Regions from separate parts of the Martelella mangrovi genome, predicted to be linked through region 1. Evidence: predicted binding sites of a transcription regulator. Region 1 holds the regulator's gene; the other holds the start of a gene.

The links. The regulator LexA, encoded in region 1, represses DNA repair genes until DNA is damaged. The targets are predictions, from matches to a motif close to TGTTCNNNNTGTGTTCNG.
Region 2: a site for LexA is predicted at 3,563-3,580, ahead of recA (recombinase RecA). Genes of this name have one in related genera too.

The regions. Positions count from the first base shown of each region.
Region 1 is NZ_JBEPLY010000005.1:111,752-121,728, forward strand. It holds gene gltA (citrate synthase) at 109-1,395, opposite strand; gene ABID12_RS09470 (ComEC/Rec2 family competence protein) at 1,648-4,194, shown strand; gene lexA (transcriptional repressor LexA) at 4,148-4,855, opposite strand; tRNA gene ABID12_RS09480 (tRNA-Lys) at 5,036-5,111, opposite strand; gene ABID12_RS09485 (hypothetical protein) at 5,169-5,345, shown strand; gene ABID12_RS09490 (cytochrome c biogenesis CcdA family protein) at 5,360-6,094, shown strand; gene ABID12_RS09495 (AEC family transporter) at 6,121-7,071, shown strand; gene ABID12_RS09500 (UbiH/UbiF family hydroxylase) at 7,106-8,290, opposite strand; gene pcsA (phosphatidylcholine synthase) at 8,467-9,216, shown strand; gene ABID12_RS09510 (ABC transporter ATP-binding protein) at 9,408-9,977, shown strand, end outside.
Region 2 is NZ_JBEPLY010000017.1:43,192-53,168, reverse strand. It holds gene alaS (alanine--tRNA ligase) at 1-2,189, opposite strand, end outside; gene recA (recombinase RecA) at 2,359-3,441, opposite strand; gene ABID12_RS19030 (SulP family inorganic anion transporter) at 3,601-5,265, opposite strand; gene ABID12_RS19025 (AraC family transcriptional regulator) at 5,431-6,285, shown strand; gene ABID12_RS19020 (MurR/RpiR family transcriptional regulator) at 6,299-7,156, opposite strand; gene murQ (N-acetylmuramic acid 6-phosphate etherase) at 7,421-8,353, shown strand; gene ABID12_RS19010 (ABC transporter substrate-binding protein) at 8,416-9,939, shown strand; gene ABID12_RS19005 (ABC transporter permease) at 9,973-9,977, shown strand, end outside.

The sequences.
Region 1 (9,977 bases):
CGAGCCCGAGGATGACCCAGAGTGAGGGGCCGCTTTGTCAACAAACCGAGACAGGCCGGTCTGACGACCGGCCTGTCTTTTCAACGTTTCGAACTGTGTATTGACCGATCAGCGGTCGGCAACGGCGACGAAGTCGCGTTCGGCGGCGCCTGTGTAAAGCTGACGCGGGCGACCGATGCGCTGTTCGGGATCTTCGATCATCTCGTTCCACTGGGCGATCCAGCCGACCGTACGGGCGAGCGCGAACAGCACCGTGAACATGGTGGTGGGGAAGCCCAGAGCCTTCAGCGTGATGCCGGAATAGAAGTCGATGTTCGGATAAAGCTTCTTCTCGATGAAGTATTCGTCCGTCAGCGCAATTCTTTCCAGTTCCATGGCGACATCGAGAAGCGGATCGTCCTTGATTCCGAGCTCGCCGAGAACCTCGTGGCAGGTCTTCTGCATGATCTTGGCGCGCGGATCGTAGTTCTTGTAGACGCGGTGGCCAAAGCCCATCAGACGGAAGGGATCATCACGGTCCTTCGCACGGGCGATGTATTCCGGAATCCGGTCAACCGAACCGATTTCCTGCAGCATGTTGAGCGCGGCCTCGTTGGCGCCGCCATGCGCCGGGCCCCACAGGCAGGCAATGCCGGCGGCGATGCAGGCGAACGGATTGGCGCCCGAAGAACCGGCAAGACGCACCGTCGAAGTCGAGGCGTTCTGCTCGTGGTCTGCATGCAGGATGAAGATGCGGTCGAGCGCGCGCGACAGGATCGGGTTGACCTTGTATTCCTCGCACGGCGTGGCGAAGCACATATGCAGGAAATTGGCCGCATAGCCGAGATCGTTGCGCGGATACACGAAGGGTTCGCCGACATGGTACTTGTAGGCCATTGCCGCGATCGTCGGGATCTTGGCGATCATGCGGACGCTGGCGATCTCGCGCTTGTAGGGGTCGGAGATGTCGATCGAGTCGTGATAAAACGCCGACATGGCGCCGACAGCGCCACAGATGATGGCCATCGGGTGAGCATCACGGCGGAAACCGGTGAAAAGCCGTGTCATCTGCTCGTGAATCATCGTGTGATGGGTGACGCGGAAGTCGAAATCCTTCTTCTGCGTTGCCGTCGGCAGTTCACCGAAAAGCAGCAAGTAGCAGATTTCGAGGAAGTCGGCATTTTCGGCCAGCTGGTCGATCGGATAACCGCGGTGCAGCAGAATACCGTTGTCGCCATCGATATAGGTAATTGCCGATTTGCACGATGCCGTCGAGGTGAAGCCGGGATCGTATGTGAACATGCCTGACTGTTTGTACAGGCTGTTGATGTCGAGCACTTTTGGACCGAAGGTGCCTGCTTCGACGTTCAGTTCCAGTTCCTGTCCGTCCAAGGTGAGTTTGCCAGTTTCCGTCATGCTATCCTCCAAATCTTCCAGCGCGGGACGCGTGATAAACACGATCAAAGGTACCAATTAGGTATAGGATCGATGCGCCGCTGCCAAGCCGCTGAATGGTTCATGTTGCGGTGCGGGTGATGATTTATAATTTGCGTTTAGCAAGTTTTTTGAGCTTCTGAAAAGGAAATTTTTCCGCAAGCTGCGTTCTGCAACGTTGCTTTTTGCTCCAGGTAACCACACGATACCCTAGGTTGTGGCGGAGCGGTTTTGATGGGAGAGGGCGAGAAACAGGTTACGGAACGTCCAAAGCGGCGCGGGGGCGGCGCCGTTCGTGGCCGCTTGCGCAGATGGCGAACGAAAGCCGCTTCCGGCAGCGATACGGTCTGGAATCCGCCAACTTCTGCGGAGCAGCCGGAGGGCAGGGACGTCGGCACGCTTTTTTCCGAAGAACTTGCCTATGGACGCAGCTTTCTGTTTGCGCCGTTTGTGATGGCTCTGGGGTCCGCGTGGTGGTTTTTCCGGCCTGCAGCGCCGTTTTCGTGGGGGCTGTGGCTCTATTGGGCGATCGCCGTTGGTGCCGCCGTTTCGTTGCGCAATGCCGGTCCGGTGAACCGGCTGGGCGCCGGTCTGGTTGCGCTCTTTCTCAGCGGCGCGTTTCTGGCGCAGCTTGAGACGGGCCGGCTTGCTACGGTGATGCTCGACTCACCGGTGACGACCCATGTTACCGGCGTGGTCGATGCCCGCGAGCCGACCGAAAACGGCTGGCGTTATGTGGTGCGCGTCATCGCCACCGACGATCCGGTGATCCACCGTCCACCTGAGCGTGTCACCCTTGTTGCCCGCGGCAAATCGCCGCCGGTCGACATCGGCGGTGCATTCACCGGCCTTGCCCGGCTTTCACCGCCTTCCGGACCGGCTCTGCCGGGCCTCGTCGATTTCGGTTTTCTTTCCTATTTCGACGGGATCGGCGCAGTGGGGTTCTTCTATGGCGCGCCAGACGCGGTTCCGGGTGATCTTCATACGCGGGAGACAAGCCGCCCTCAGTCCATTGGCCTGTTCATGCGCCACAGGGTCGAAAGCCTGCGCGATACGATTGCCGGGCGCATTCGCGCTGTCCTGCCAGACGAATCGGGGGCTTTCGCCAATGCGATCATCACCGGGCAGCGTCGCGCCATGAATGATGACACGCTGGACGCGCTGCGCAATGCCGGCCTTGCCCATGTCATCGCCATTTCGGGGCTGCACATGGCGCTCGCCGCCGGTATCTTCTTTTCAAGCCTGCGTCTTTTTCTGTCTTTTTCGCCAAAGGCGGCAGAGGCGATCGCCACCAAGAAGCTTGCCGCTATGGCCGCGATCGGGGCTGCCGGGTTCTATCTTGCGATTTCGGGCATGCAGGTCTCGGCGCAGCGCGCTTTCATCATGTTGGCGATCATGCTGCTTGCCGCCGTTGCCGACCGTCCGGCCATCAGTATGCGCAATGTCGCTCTTGCGGGGTTTGTCATCCTCGCGGTTTCGCCGTCGGAAGCTGTCGGCCCCGGCATGCAGATGTCGTTTGCCGCAACACTGGCGCTGATTGCGGGCTACAGCTTCTGGCAGCGTCGCGAATATGCTCGCCCGGCGTCGATGCCGGCCGGCACAGTGATCCGCATCGTCATGCTGGGTGCTTTCGGTATTGTGTTGACCGCACTGATCGGTGGGCTTTCGACAGCGCCGATTGCCATGGCGCATTTTCAGCGGATTGCCGGCTACGGTCTGCTCGGCAATCTGCTCGCCATGCCGATTGTCACCTTTCTGGTCATGCCCTCCGGCCTGCTGGCCATGCTGGCAATGCCGCTTAACCTGCACGGCCCCTTTCTTCTGGCCATGGGCTGGGGGCTCGACCGGGTGATTGCCATTGCGGAATGGGTCGATGGTCTTGGTGGCGCGCTCGATACCAGTGCGATGCCCCGCGGATTTCTGCTGCTTTTCCTTGTCGGGTTCATGCTGCTGGTTCTGCTGCGCACCCGTCTCAGGCTTGTCGGACTGGTGCCGATGGCAATTGCCTTTGCCTTGCCCGCCTTTTCTCAAGGCGACCGGTCGCCGCTTCTGCTTGTCTCCGAAGACGGTGCATTGGTTGCGATCGTCACCGGTGATACAGCCGCGCTCAGCAAGCGCCGTCCGCCTTCCTTCATCTTCGATCAGTGGCAGAGCGCACTTGCCATCAGCGCCACACGGCCGCCGAGCGAAACCGAAAGCAACGCTGCGATACTGAAAGACGCGGACCGGTTCGACCGCCTGGATGCTGGACAAATCACCAATGCAAGCACCGCCCTTGCCGAGGATATAAAGGCCGCGCGGACGCAATCCGGTATGTTCATCTGTGAAAAGAGCGAATGGTGTGTGGCATCGCTTCCCGGCAGCGGCCTGACCGTCGCACAAATATTCCGGCCCGCGCTCGTAGGCCCTGCCTGCGATCACGCAGACATCATTGTCAGCGTTTACCGGCCCGGTTTTCAGGCGTGCCGTTCGCCTGGTTTTCTCATCACACCAGCACTGCGCCGCCAAACCGGCACCTTGCAGTTTACTGTCCAAGATACCGATGGTTCAAAATCAAGAAATGGTAACACCACGTCCTCAGAGCCTAACCCGACCGGCTCCTGTGTGAGAACCCACGTTTCCGTCACGCCCGCCATTACGGCAGTAAAACGTCAATGGAACCAACACCGCCTCTATAACTGGCGTTCCGATTCGTATGCCGATCCTGTCAGCCTGCCGAAAACCCTCGATTTCTTCAGTGGTAGCGGCGGATCAGGCCGACAAGCTTGCCCTGAACCTTGACCTGATCGGCAGCAAATATCCGGGTTTCATAGGCCGGATTGGCGGCTTCCAGCGCAATCGACGCGCCCTTGCGGCGGAAGCGCTTCAGTGTCGCTTCCTCGTCATTCACCAGCGCCACGACAATATCGCCCGGGGCGGCCGTGTTGATATTGCGGATGACCACCGTGTCACCGTCGAATATCCCGGCTTCGATCATCGAATCGCCCTTAACTTCCAGCGCATAATGTTCGCCGGTTCCCAGCATCTCGGCCGGAACCGCAATTGCGTGGGTGTTTTCCTGTATGGCCGAGATCGGAACACCGGCTGCAATCCGCCCCATGACGGGGATATCGGTCGAGCCGCTGTCATTTCCGGCAGCCGGTGTTTTGCTTTCGGCAGGCGTCTTGCCGAGGCTGCCTTCAATCACGCTCGGTGAGAAACCGCGGCGCGGCGGCTGAGAGCCAAGGCTTTCCGGCATGCGCAGAATTTCAAGCGCGCGCGCCCTGTTGGGAAGCCGGCGAATGAAGCCGCGTTCCTCCAGCGCCGTGATCAATCGGTGAATGCCCGATTTGGACGCCAGATCCAGGGCTTCCTTCATTTCATCGAAAGACGGGGGAATGCCTGTCTCCTTCATCCGTTCATGGATGAAATACAGCAGTTCCTGTTGTTTACGAGTCAGCATTTGCAGCCCCTTGCCTTCGAAACAAATACAGAACGTTTATATCTGTTCTATCTGTGTTCCGCAAGCTGGAAATAGCAGAGCGGCCTCGATTGCGGTCAATGGAGGCATGAAGGCGGGCGGAAAGGGGTGAGTTAGAAAGTGTTGTTTCAATTTCGAAAGGAGAAAATTCTCGGCAAACAATGGTGAGCGCGCAGGGGTTCGAACCCTGGACCTACTGATTAAAAGTCAGTTGCTCTACCAGCTGAGCTACGCGCTCCCGAGCCCGGCGCCTGTTGAAGGGCCAGCGGAAAGTGGGCGGAACATAGAAAGGGTCTTGCAGAAGGTCAACCCGGAAATTCGGCTCCAAGGCGACAATTTGATGTCGGGGGCGATGCGCGGAAAGGTGATTGGAATTCAACGCCGCTGTGGTTTAAGGAACCGGCAGTTTACGGTCCGCCTTTCAGGCGGTTATCTGCTGGTGCCGGACGCGCTTTCGCCAACGGCCGAGTGACAAGAGGATTTCAGGTGTCGATCGGTGATATTTCCCTGTTGACGGCGCTTCTTGCCGGTGCGCTTTCGTTTCTCTCACCCTGCGTTTTGCCGCTGGTGCCGCCTTATCTTTGCTACATGGCGGGCATTTCGATCGATCAGTTCAGGGGAGACACCTCCGTCCGCCCGGCGCGTGTATTGTTGCCGGCGCTGTTCTTTACGCTCGGCTTTGCGACGATTTTCGTGGCGCTCGGGGCAGGGGCCTCGTCCATCGGTCAGTTGTTGCGTCAATATATCGATATTCTGGCCAAGGTCGGCGGTGTGATCATCATCATCATGGGGCTGAACTTCCTTGGTGTGCTGAAAATCCCCTTCCTGTCGCGTGAGGCGCGGTTTCATGGCGGCGGCAAGCCGGCGAGCATGTCCGGCGCCTATGTCATGGGGCTGGCCTTTGCTTTCGGCTGGACGCCCTGCATCGGACCGGTTCTGGGGGCCATTCTCGCTGTCGCGGCCACGCGCGATACGGTTTCCAACGGCGCGGTGCTGCTGGCGATCTATTCGCTTGGCCTTGCCGTGCCGTTCTGGATTGCCGCGCTTTTTTCCGGCGCCTTCATGCGCTTCCTGTCGCGGTTCCGCAAACATCTGGGCACGATTGAAAAAATCATGGGCGTGCTGCTGATTCTCACCGGCCTTGCCTTTCTTTTCGGCTTTATTGCCGATATGGCGATCTGGTTCCAGCAGACCTTTCCCGTTCTATCGCAGATCGGCTAGGGCCTGCGAAGCCCGGGTTTTGCGCCATGTCAGACATTCTAGGGCTTCTCTTTCCGTTCTTCGGACTGATTGCCGCAGGCTTTATCGCCGCCAGGCTCATCCGGCAGCCGGAATCCGGTCTTGTCTGGCTCAACGTATTCATCGTCTATGCCGCATTGCCGGCCTTGTTCTTCAAGCTTGTTTCGAACACGCCTTTCGACCAACTGACCCGGCTTGATTTCATCTCCGTTGATCTGCTGGCGACCTATGCCGTGTTTTCGCTGCTGTTTGCCGCCGGCTACTTCTGGAAACGCAACGGCGTGCGCGAGAGCACGATCCAGGCCTTTGCAGGGGCTTACGGCAATATCGGCTATATGGGGCCGGGCCTTGCCATTCTGGCGCTTGGCGAAGCGGCGGCCGTTCCCGTCGCCTTGATCGTGTGCTTTGAAAATGCGCTGCATTTCATCGTCGCACCGTCGATAATGGCGGTGGCGGATGGTGGTGCGGTGCGCAAGGCATCACTTGCCCGCCAGGTGCTGACAAAGGCGCTGCTGCACCCCTTCATCATTGCAACCGCTCTGGGTTTTGCCGTTGCTGCGAGCGGGGTTCAGCCGCCCGATGCGTTCAACCGGCTGGTGGACTATCTTGCACAGGCTGCTGCCCCTTGCGCGCTTTTTGCCATGGGGGTGACGCTTGCTCTGCGCCCGGTAAAGCGCGTGCCGGTGGAAATCGGCTATATCGTTCCGGCCAAGCTTATCTTACATCCGGTGCTGGTCTATGCCTTCATGATGCTGCATGGCGGCTTCGATCCGGTGTGGGTGGAAGCCGCCGTGCTTCTTGCAGCCTTGCCGACGGCCACCAATGTCTTCGTGATCGCCCAGCAATACGGCATCTGGTACGAGCGGGCCTCCGCCACCATCCTGATCACCACAATCTGTTCGGCGGCAACGCTGGCCGGTCTTCTGCTTCTGATCGACGCCACCGCCCTGCCGTTATAGACCCTGCCGCTATAGGCAAGGGCTAAAACAGGCTTCAGCCGGCGAATAATTCCTTGATCCCCCTGAGGGGCTGAACGCCTTCGCGCATGGCAAACTGGCGCAGCGGCGGCACGGCCGACAGCATGTAGAGGCCGGCGGAACGGGCAAGCTGCGCGGGAATGAAATCGGCAAGCAGCGAGCGGTTCAGAAGGTCGACGCTGGCCGTTCTGCTCCAGACATCGGACTTGCGCAGAAAATCATAGCGCTCGCCGGTTCTGGCGGAAATTTTCGCGCCGTCGATACCGTCCAGCATGCGGGCAAGGCGCATGATGTCGCGCAACGAAAGGTTGAGCCCCTGGGCGCCAATCGGCGGAAAGGCGTGGGCCGCCTCGCCGACAAGAACCGTACGGCCCTTGCCGAAACGGTTCGCAACCATGGAGGAAAGCGGCCATTTCTGCACCGGTCCCTCAATGGTGACCGCGCCCAGAAGCGATTGCATGCGTTCCTCGATCGCCGCCGCGATTTCAGCCTCCGGCCGCGCCGCCATGTCTTCGGCAGCCGGCGTGTCCATCACCCAGACCAGGCTGGAGCGGTTCTTCGCCGGCAGCGGCACCTGCGTGAACGGACCGCCACGGGTGTGAAATTCCGTCGAGATATCGTCATGGGCAAGTGCGTGGCTGAAATTCAGCACGACAGCCGATTGCTTGTAGGACCACTGGCGCACGCCGATCCCGGCATTTTCACGCACTTTCGAACGCCGGCCGTCGGAGCCGACGATAAGTTCGGCAGAAAATGTCTCGCCACCGGCAAGCGTCACCGCAACGCCATCCTTGTCGACGGTAAAATCGTCGGCAATGGTCTCGAAACGGGTAATGTTCGGCTCACTCGCAATCGCTTCGTTCAGCTTGCCGACCAGAACGGTGTTGGGGATGTTGTAGCCGAAGGCTTCGAGATCGATTTCAGCAGAGCGGAAACTGACGGTCGGCGCACGCACCAGCCGTCCCGTGCCGTCAATGATGCGCATGGTCTTCAGCGGTGCGGCTTCCGGCCGGACAGACTGCCACAGGCCGAGCCGGGCAAGCAGTGCGATGGAATGGTCCATCAGCGCCGTTGTGCGATGATCGCCGCCGCTGGGGGAAGGCGCGACCAGCGCGACCCTGCGGCCGGCACGGGCAAGCGCCAGCGCGGAAATCATTCCGGCGGGGCCGCCGCCGATCACGGCAATTTCAAAATCCGACATGCCTGAAACCTCGTCTTCCTGCGATTTGTTCGTTACCGATATAATGCGACCGGGCGCATTTTGCCGTGAAAAATTCTGGAAAATCATGTTTTTTTTGTACGCGGACGCGCTTCTGGTGCATTGTAGGGGTAGAGAAAACCGGGCAATAACCGCCGACACAGTTTTACGGGAAGTGAATGGGTTTGTTCAGCCAGCGTAAAGTACCTTATGCCGAAATCCGGGCGTTCTCCGTCCACATTCTGACGGCATCGGGCTCGTTCCTTGCTTTCCTTGGCGTGGTTGCCGCCGCCGAGGGGCGATTCGTGGCCATGTTCTGGTGGCTCGGCGCCGCTCTGCTGGTCGACGGCATTGACGGGCCGATCGCGCGGCGGCTGAAGGTCAGCGAGGTGCTGCCGAGCTGGTCGGGCGTGATGCTCGACAACATCATCGATTACGTGACCTATGTTCTGCTGCCGGCCTTTGCGCTCTACCAGTCCCATATGATCGGGGAGCCGTTGTCCTTCGTTGCCGCTGCGCTGATCGTCGTCTCCAGCGCGATCTATTATGCCGACAGCGGCATGAAGACGGACGAGAACTTCTTCTCCGGCTTTCCGGTGGTCTGGAACATGGTGGTGTTCTCCTTCTTCGTCATCCAGCCGTCGTCGCTGCTTGCCATGGCGATTGTGGTGCTGTCGGTGGCCCTGACCTTCGCGCCGGTGAATTTTCTGCATCCCGTCCGGGTCAAGCGGCTGCGGCCGCTCAATCTCGGCGTTTTTGCGGTCTGGTGCGTCACCGGCTTCATCGCACTTCTCGCCCGTTTCGATGCGCCGCTCTTCATCGAGGTGCTGTTCGTGGCGAGCGGCGTCTATCTCTACCTTATCGGCATGGTGCTGCAATTCCTGCCCAAACTCGGCTCGCGGGCGGCCGAAACCCGGGCTGAGTTTTGACAAGCGTCAGCACGGCAACCGAATAAAGTCGTTGGGAAACAGGCAAAAGTCATTGCGTTTCAATGAGGGTTCGTGCTTCATTTGTGCGCAATACAGGGGATGTTCTATTTTTTAGTCAATTTCCGGATGTGGTGCCGACAGGATCGGTAGCACCGGGGTTTCGCGTTTTCGGGTGAATACCGGAGGGCAGTTTGAACCAAAATGATAATGATGTGGGCGGATCACTGCTGTCCGTTCAGGGGCTGACAAAATATTTTGGTACCTTCGCTGCCTGCGATGGCATCGATCTCGATATCGATAAGGGTGAAATTCACGCTCTGCTCGGCGAAAACGGCGCCGGCAAATCTACACTTGTGAAAATGCTGTTCGGAGTGCTGGAGCCTTCCGCCGGCGAAATTCTCTGGGAGGGAAAGCCGCAGCGCATTGAAGCCCCTGCCGCTGCCCGCAAGATCGGCATCGGCATGGTGTTTCAGCACTTCTCGCTGTTCGAGGCGCTGACGGTGGCCGAGAATATCGCCCTGTCGCTCGATCCGGGCATTTCGCTTGCGAAGATCGCGGAAGAATCACGTAGGCTTTCGGTCGAATACGGCCTGCCGCTTGATCCGCGCGCCCATGTGGCCGACCTTTCGGTCGGTGAGCGTCAGCGGATCGAGATCGTGCGCGCGCTTTTGCAGAACCCGAGCCTGATCATTCTCGATGAACCGACATCGGTGCTGACCCCGCAGGAGGCGGACCGGCTGTTTGAAACGCTGGCCAAGCTG
Region 2 (9,977 bases), on a different contig from region 1:
GTAGCGGCGAGTGCCTTGACCTTGTCATCCTGCTGGGTGAGGTAATGTCGTGCATCGACGCCTGTCAGCGCTTCGATACGGCGGACACCGGCGCCGACGGCGCTTTCGCCGACAATGCGGATCAGGCCGATCTCGCCGGTGGCGCGGACATGGGTGCCGCCGCACAGCTCAAGCGAATAGGTCTTGCCCGCCTTGTCGCCGGCCGTTGCGGTGCCCATGGAGACAACGCGCACTTCATCGCCGTATTTCTCGCCGAACAGCGCCATTGCGCCTTCGGCAATGGCATCGTCCACGCCCATCAGGCGGGTCGAGACGGGCGCATTCTGCAGCACGATTTCGTTGGCCATGTCTTCGACGACGGCAAGTTCTTCCGCTGTCATCGGCTTGGGGTGAGAAATGTCGAAACGCAGTCGCTCGGGCGCCACCAGCGAGCCCTTCTGGGCGACATGGGGGCCGAGTTTCTGGCGCAGCGCTTCGTGGATCAGATGGGTTGCCGAGTGATTGGCGCGCAGGCGCGCGCGACGCGCATGATCCACTTCAAGGCTGACCGGCTCTCCCAGCGTGAGGTCACCATCCTCGACTTCGCAATAATGAATGAACAGCCCATTGGCCTTTTTCTGGGTATCGGTCACCCGAAGACTGGCGCGATCGGTTGAAATCGTGCCGGTGTCTCCCATCTGACCGCCGGATTCACCGTAAAACGGCGTCTGGTTGACAACGACAGCAACGCTGTCACCGGCAGACGCCTTTTCCGCAGTGGCGCCGTCCTTGACCAGCGCCAGCACCACGCCTTCGGCCTTTTCCGTCTCGTAACCGAGGAACTCAGTGGCTTCGTGCTTGTCGCCAAGCTCGAACCAGATGGTTTCGGTGGCTGTATCGCCCGAACCGGCCCAGTGCGCGCGCGCTTCGGCACGCTGACGGTGCATGGCGTCCTGAAAGCCGGACAGGTCGACGTGAATGCCGCGCGCGCGCAGTGCATCCTGGGTCAGGTCAAGCGGAAAGCCATAGGTGTCGTAGAGCTTGAAGGCGGTCTCGCCGTCGAGGCTTTCACCTTCGGAGAGATTGCGTGTGGCATCCTCAAGCAGTGTCAGGCCGCGATCGAGGGTTTTGCGGAAGCGTGATTCTTCAAGCTGAAGCGTTTCCGAAATCAGGGATTCAGCACGCTGCAATTCGGGATAGGCGCGGCCCATCTCGCCGACCAAGGTCGGCAGCAGCCGATAGATGATCGGCTCTCTGGCGCCGAGCAGTTCGGCATGGCGCATGGCGCGACGCATGATCCGGCGCAGCACATAGCCGCGGCCCTCATTCGACGGCAGCACGCCATCGGCAATCAGGAAAGCGGATGAGCGCAGGTGATCGGCAATCACACGGTGGCTGGCCTGCCGCTCGCCCTCGGCTTTTACACCCGTCAGTTCTTCGGATGCACCGATCAGCTTCTGGAACAGGTCGATGTCGTAATTGTCATGCTTGCCCTGCAGGACGGCGGCAACCCGCTCCAGACCCATGCCGGTATCGATCGACGGACGGGGAAGGTCCTCGCGCCGCTCGGGCGTGAGCTGCTCATACTGCATGAAAACGAGATTCCAGATCTCGATGAAACGGTCGCCATCTTCTTCCGGCGATCCGGGCGGGCCGCCCCAGATATGGTCGCCATGGTCGAAGAAGATCTCGGAACAGGGGCCACACGGACCGGTATCGCCCATCGACCAGAAATTGTCCGATGTCGGGATACGGATAATGCGATCTTCGGGCAGGCCGGCAATCTTGCGCCAGAGATCGAAGGCCTCGTCATCTTCATGATAGACTGTCGCGAGAAGCTTGTCCTTCGGCAGGCCGAATTCCTTTGTGATCAGTTCCCAGGCCAGCGAGATCGCCTGCTCCTTGAAATAATCACCGAAGGAAAAATTGCCCATCATCTCGAAGAATGTGTGATGGCGGGCCGTATAGCCGACATTGTCGAGGTCGTTGTGCTTGCCGCCGGCGCGCACGCATTTCTGCGCGGTCGTCGCCGTCGAATAGGGACGGCTTTCAAGACCGGTGAACACGTTCTTGAACGGCACCATGCCCGCATTGGTGAACATCAGGGTCGGGTCGTTATGCGGCACAAGCGGGCTGGACGGGACGACCTCATGCCCGTTCCGCTTGAAGAAGTCGAGAAAGGTCGACCGGATTTCATTCACGCCACTCATGCTATGCCACGCCCCTTACGTATATCGGTGTTGTCTGCCGAGACTTTCACGGCTTTTAGCGACAGGCGCCGCCACTGTCCAGACAAGACAAAACAGCGGCTCCGTAAAGCCGCTGCTGATTTCATGTATCAAACGTTCCAGTCGTCCGCCGTGAGGCCGAACCGTGCGATCAATCGTCGTCGGTTCCGGTCGTCGGGCTTTCCTCTTCGGCATCGAGAAGACCTTCGGACAGCAGACCGGCATTCTGGCGCAAGGCCAGCTCGATCTCTTCGGCAATTGCGGCATTTTCCCTCAGGAACGTCTTGGCATTCTCACGGCCCTGACCGAGCCGCTGACTGTTATAGGAGAACCAGGAACCGGATTTTTCCACAATGCCGGCCTTGACGCCGAGGTCAATCAGCTCGCCCATCTTGGAAACGCCTTCGCCATACATGATGTCGAACTCCACCTGTTTGAAGGGCGGTGCCATCTTGTTCTTGACGACCTTGACGCGGGTCTGGTTGCCGACCACCTCGTCGCGGTCCTTGACTGCGCCGATGCGGCGGATGTCGAGGCGGACAGAGGCGTAGAACTTCAGCGCATTGCCGCCCGTCGTGGTTTCGGGCGAACCAAACATGACGCCGATCTTCATGCGGATCTGGTTGATGAAGATGACCATGCAGTTGGAGCGCGAGATCGAAGCCGTCAGCTTGCGCAGCGCCTGGCTCATCAGGCGGGCCTGGGAGCCGGGAAGGCTGTCGCCCATCTCACCTTCGATTTCAGCGCGCGGGGTGAGGGCGGCAACGGAGTCGACCACGATCACGTCAAGCGCGCCGGAACGCACCAGCGTGTCGGCGATTTCAAGCGCCTGTTCACCGGTATCCGGCTGCGAGATCAGAAGGTCGTGCAGGTCAACGCCAAGCTTGCGGGCATAGACCGGATCTAGCGCATGTTCGGCATCGATAAAGCCGCAGGTGCCACCACCCTTTTGCGCTTCGGCAATGGTTTGCAGCGCAAGCGTGGTCTTGCCGGAGCTTTCCGGCCCGTAGATTTCAATGATGCGGCCACGCGGCAGGCCGCCGATGCCAAGGGCGATGTCGAGGCCCAGCGAGCCGGTCGAAACGGTTTCGATCTCGACGATGCTGTCCTGAGCGCCGAGCTTCATGATCGAGCCCTTACCGAACGAACGTTCGATCTGGGAAAGTGCTGCTTCCAGCGCTTTGCTCTTGTTCACTGCCTTTTCCTCAACGAGTTTGAGTGAATTCTGTGCCATCGACTTTATCCCTTGTTTCGCCCGCCGCCTAGGTGAGGCTGTGATTTCCCTATCCGTACTCTATTTGTTCTCCTTTTTCAAGTCTTCTTGCGCCACTGTTTTTAAATTACTTTTCTATCCGTGTTCTTTTTACGTTCCGATCTCGCAGAGAGATGTGGATCACGTGTCGGCCGGCTGTGCTGCCGTGGCACCGCCGGCGGCACCGATGATTGCGGCTGCGGCGTCGAGATCGGCGCAATAGGTCACCCGGTTTTCGTCGATATGATTGGCGGTCAGGATCGCCTTGACCCTGGGGTCGACGCCGCTCAGCAAGACCCTGACATTGCGGGCGTGGGCGCGTCGGATCGTGCTTTCCAGCACATTGGCGGCCGACGAATCGATGTAGGAGACGTCCGACAGGTCGAGCACGAAATTCTTCGCGCTGTCGGCGATGCGATCGAGCACGGAGCCGACAGTGGAGGCTGCGCCGAAGAAGAAGGCGCCGGAAATGCGATAGACGATGGTGTCGGGATCGGTGTTGACGATCGGGTGTTCGGTCTTGGCGTTATAGTCGTCATAGGGGCTGACGGCGACATCCCGGCCCATGCGATCGATGAACAGGACGGCGCCGAGCGCAAACCCGGCGACAATGCCTTCGGTGAGGTCGCGGAAGACCACCAGCAGCAGCGTGACGGTCAGGATCACCGCATCACCGCGCGAACTCCTGAAGAGCGCCCGGATTGCCGGCTTTTCGACCATGCTCCAGGCCACCACCGCCAGAACGCCGGCAAGGGCTGCCAGCGGAATGAAGCGGGCGAGCGGGGCCGCCACCAGCATGAACACCAGCAGGAATGCGGCATGCAGCATGCCGGAAAACGGGCTTGTGGCGCCTGCGCGGACATTGGTGGCCGTGCGGGCGATCGTGCCGGTCACGCAGATGCCACCGAAGAACCCGGAGGCGATGTTGGCCACGCCCTGGCCGATCAGTTCCATGTTGGAGCGATGGCGGCGGCCGGTCATGCCGTCGGCGACAACGGCAGACAGCAGCGATTCGATGGAGCCCAGCAGCGCAAAAGCGAAGGCATCCGGCAGAACCGAGATCACCTTTTCGACCGACAGGGCCGGCACTGACGGAGACTGAAGGCCGCGCGGCAGGCCGCCGAACTGGCTGCCGATGGTTTCCACCGGCAGATGCAGCAGGGTGGCCGCAAGCGTGGCGACGGCAACGGCAATCAGCATGCCGGGCCAGCCGGGCCGCAGTTTTCGAAGTGCGATGATCAGGGCAATCGTGCCGACGGCAATGGCCAGTGCGGCAAAATTGGTGGTGCCGACGAATTGCGACAGATAGGCGACCTTGTCGGCAAATGGCCCCGGTTCCTTGCCCGGCAGGTCAAGCCCGAGGATTGCCGAAAGCTGGCTGGCAAAGATGATGATGGCGATGCCCGCCGTAAAGCCGACCGTCACGGGGTAGGGGATGAAGCGGATATAGGCGCCCAGCCGCAGATAACCGGCAGCGATCATGATCAGTCCGGAAATGATCACCGCCAGCATCAGCCCGTCAATGCCGTGGCGCTCCGCAGAGGCAGCCACCAGAACGATGAATGCGCCTGCCGGCCCGCCGATCTGATGGCGACTGCCGCCGAAAAGCGAGACGAAGAAACCGCCGATGATCGCGGCGTAGAGCCCGCGATCGGGCGAAACGCCGGAGGCGATCGCGATTGCCATGGAAAGTGGCAGGGCGACGATGGCGACGGTCAGTCCGGAAATGGTATCGGCCTTCAGCCGGGACAGGCCATAGCCTTCCTTGAGAACGCTGACGGTTTTGGGAACGAGACGGGTAGGCATGGCTTTGCGACCTTGCGCGGGGGGAGGAGAATGGAATCCTGTCTAACAAATCTGTTGCTTCTGGCAAGGGTAGCGTAACGTTTTTCGGTACGCGGGCAATTCCGCAAGATTTGTCAAACCGGTTCGTGCTTCAACGACAGGGCCAAATGAAAACGGAAAGAGATCATGAACAGTGAACCGGATTTTCAGACCTATCAGCAACGCCTGATGCGGGTGAGCGCCTATATCCATAACCATCTGGACGACGACCTCGACTTTGCCGGGCTTGCGGAAATCGCCTGCCTTTCGCCATGGCACTGGCATCGCATCTATCGCGGCGTTTATGGAGAAACCATTGCCGCGACGGTGCGGCGGCTGCGGCTTCACCGCGCAGCAGGCGAACTCGTCAATTCCGATGCTTCCGTCGAGGCGATTGCAAGACGCTCTGGCGTATCCAGCGTTCAGGCGTTTACGCGTGTTTTCAGGAGCACCTACGGCATCACCCCGGCGCGCTACAGAAGCGAAGGCCGGCACAGGATGTTCGATCAACCGGTCACGCAATGGGAGAGCGATATGTATGACGTCGAACTGCGTACGATGAATGAACGCAGACTTGCAGGCCTGCCGCATCGCGGCTCCTACATGGAAATCGACAAGGCCTTCGGGCCTGCCGCCGGTCTAATGGCTGCAGGCGGGGCATTCGGGCCGGAAACCGAAATGATCGGCGTCTATTACGACGATCCGGGTATAACCGAGGAGGCGGCGCTGAATTCCTTTGCCGCTCTCACCCTGCCGGATGACGCCGATGTGCCTGCGGGGCTGGAAAGCCGCAAGCTGGAGGGTGGCCGCTATTCGGTGCTGACACACACCGGCCCTTATGCCGAACTGCACAAGGCCTATAACTGGTTTTACGGAAGCTGGCTGCCGGCGGCAGGTCTCGAGCCCGCAGACGGTCCGCCCTGTGAAATCTACCGCAACAATCCGCGCGACACGCCGCCTGCCGAACTTGTCACCGAGATCTGTGTACCGCTGAAGACGTGAGGCGCGCGGGGTCCTATTTCTCGCCGCCGAGCTTCAGCGCGGTCACGGCCTCGCCGCTGTCGGCGATATAGTCGCCGGCGTCCTTCTGGCGCTGGAGCAGGAGGATGAACAGGAAGTCGGTCAGCATCAACTGGGCATCGCGGGCGGTGATGGCGGAGGAGCGCACCCGTTCCTCGTCGGCAATGGTGTAGAGCGCGATGCCGGCGCCGCGGGCGACCGGGTTTTGCTGCGGCCCTGTAATCGAAACCACGGCAGCGCCGCGCTTGCGGGCCAGTTCGGCAATCCGCACCGTTTCGATGCTGGTGCCGGAATGGGAGAGCGCAAAAAGCACATCGCCGGATTTCGAGGCGGAAACATTGGCCATCTGCACATGGCTGTCGGCATCGTGCAGCGCATAGCGTCCGAGCTTCTGCAGTTTCAGGCAGAAATCGCGTGCCACCAGCGAGGAAGCGCCGACGCCTGCCACATGGATGCGTCCGGCCGTATCGATCAGGTCGAGCGCGCGGGCAATCTCGCGCTCGTCATTGGCGGCAACCGTCTGCTGCATGGCGTGCATCTTGCTCGAAAGCATTTTCTGCGCCACCGTCGACGGGCTGTCGCCCAGTTCGATCGTGCTGTGCAGCGCGCCGGGCGGGCGCCATTCGCGGGCGCGGGCCTTGCTGACGGCGAGTTTCATCTCCTGATAGCCGGCAAAGCCAAATTTCTGGGCGAATTTCACCACGCTGGACTGGCTGCGGCCGGTTTCTTCGGCAAGGCGGGCAGAGGAAAGCCGCAGCACCTCGTCGGGATGTTCCAGAATGAAGCGGCCGATCTGCCGGTCCGCCGGTGCAAGGCTTTCAAGCTGCGCTTCGATCACGTTGAGAACGGACACGGTTTTCCTCTCGCCTGGGACGTATCGGGCGGAATAATAAATTCCTTATTTCTGGAATACAATGGAATGATTGCGAAAGTGTAACGGGTTTCCCTGTGTTGCCGAAGCCCCTGACGGGTGGCAGGTAAGCCCGTTGTCGATATGGAATAAATTATTCTGAATTGAATTTGACAAATGGAATTTACGATTATAGCGTTCGTAAAAGGCCGTCGTTACAACAATAATAAAAACAAACGCAGCCGGTCATAACGGGGAATGCACTTCATGAATTTGCTGGCTGGCGAGCTTCAAAAACTGGTGTCCGAGGGGCGCAATCCGCGCACGCTCGATCTCGACCTGCTGTCAACGCGTGAAATCATCGAAAAGATCAATGCCGAGGATGGCGAGGCTGCCATCGCGGTCGGGCGGGAAGCTGATGCGATTGCGCGCGCCGTTGACCGCATCGTCGACGCCTTCAACGCCGGCGGCAGGCTCGTCTATATCGGCGCGGGCACCAGCGGGCGGCTCGGGGTGCTCGATGCATCCGAATGCCCGCCGACCTTTTCCGTGCCGCCGGGCATGGTCGTCGGTCTGATCGCGGGCGGTGAGAGAGCGCTGACCACGGCCGTGGAAGGGGCGGAAGACGATCCGGTGCTGGGCGCGCGGGATCTCGAAGCGATAGATCTGACGGCGAAGGATGTGGTCGTCGGCATCGCCGTCAGCGGGCGCACGCCCTATGTTATCGGCGCGCTCGAATATGCGCGGGAGAAGGGAGCGGCCACCGTTGCGCTTTCCTGTAACCCGGCGTCGGCCATCGCCGCGATTTCCGATATCTCGATTGCCCCCGTCGTTGGCCCGGAAGTGCTTGCCGGGTCCACCCGGCTGAAATCCGGCACGGCGCAGAAGCTGGTGCTCAACATGCTGAGCACGGCCAGCATGATCCGCATCGGCAAGGTCTATCAGAACTTGATGGTCGATGTGACGGTGTCGAATGCCAAGCTTTATGCGCGTGCCGTGCGCATCGTCATGGAAGCGTCCGGGGTTTCGGATGAAACCGCCGAGCACTTGCTGAAGCAGACCGGAAACGACGTCAAACTCGCCATTTTGATGGCGCTGACGGATATGGACATGCAGGACGGCCGCGACCTCCTCACGGAGACGGGCGGTTTCCTGCGCCAGGCGATCAATCAGAAGACGGCGCAAAGCCGCGATAGCTGAAGTCTCTCCGGTGCCGGCGAAGGCCGCATCGGCAACACGCAATAATCTCGAGGGATATGATCATGGGTAGACCCCGTTTCAAAAATCTGGTTTCCGCGGTTGCCGTTGCCGCCGCACTCGGCGTGGCAGGGGCGGCCGTTCCGGCATCCGCTGCAACGCTCAACATGGCATGGTCGCAGGATGCGACCGGTCTCGACCCGCACAAGCAGACCGCCTTTGCCTCGCTGCGCCTTTTGGAACTCGTCTATGAGCCGCTGGTGCGCACCGATGGCGAACTCAACATTGCGCCGGCCATCGCATCGTCCTGGGAATTTTCCGAGGATGGCAAGACGCTGACGTTCAAGCTTGATCCGGATGCGAAATTCTCCAATGGTGACAAAGTGATGCCGGAGGATGTGAAAGCATCTTTCGAGCGTATCCTGAACGAGGAAACAGGGGCTGCCGCGCGTGCCAACTTTCTCTCCATCGAAAGCATCGACACGCCGGATGATGAAACCGTCGTCTTCAACCTGTCGCAGCCGGATGTGCCGCTTCTGACGGCGATGTCGTCGATCAACGCCGCGATCCTTCCGGCAAGCCTGATCGAGGCGGGGACCAGCGGCACGGAAACGCTCGGCTCGGGACCTTTTGTGCTGGAGAGCTGGGAACCCAATTCACGCGAAGTGCTCACCGCCAATGAGAACTGGGCGGGCGGCGACGTCAGCCTCGACGGTATCAATATTTCCGTGCTGCCCGATGAAACCGCGATCCTTGCCGCACTGCGCACCAGTCAGGTGGATTTCGCGCTGATCAACGATCCGCTGGTCGCAACCCTGGTGCCGAACAATCCCGGCCTGACGCTGGATCGTGAGCCGGTGCTGAACTATCACGTGCTGCAGCTCAACGCCGAAGACGGCGCGATGAAGGAAGAAAAGGTCCGCCAGGCAATCTCCTGCGCCATCGACCGTCAGGATGTGCTGGATGCCGCGCTTCTGGGCGAGGGCAAGGTGACCGGGCCGCTGACCATGCCGGCCTATGCCACCGATCCGTCCGAACTTTTCTGCTATACGCCGGATCTCGAAAAGGCCAAGGCGCTGATGGCCGAAGCCGGCTATGAGGACGGCTTTTCGGCCAAAATCATGGCGGCAACCGGCGAACCGCCGACAGCGGCATCCGAAGCGCAGGTGATCCAGTCGCAGCTTGCCGAAATCGGCATCGATCTTGAAATCGAGATGATGGAGCTGAATGTCTATATCGACCGCTGGCTGAAGGGCGATTTCGATATGACGGTGGCGCTGAATGGCGGCCGCACAGACCCCTACACCATGTATAACCGCTACTGGACCAAGGACGGCAATCTCGCCCATGTCGCCCATTATGGCGACGACACGCTGGACAGCCTGATGCAGGAAGGCCGCGTTGAGACCGATCCGGCAAAGCGCAAGGACATCTTCGCCGAATTCTCCAAACACATCACCGAGGTTTCGCCGTGGATCTGGCTTTACACCGGTTACAGCTACACGGCGTCAAACGACAAGGTGAGCGGTTTCGAGGCCAACCCGACGGGCTCGCTCTTCGGCCTTTCCGCCGTCACCGTCAGCGAATGAGCGGGCAGAAAAGAAGCAAGAGGCGCATACCCCATGAA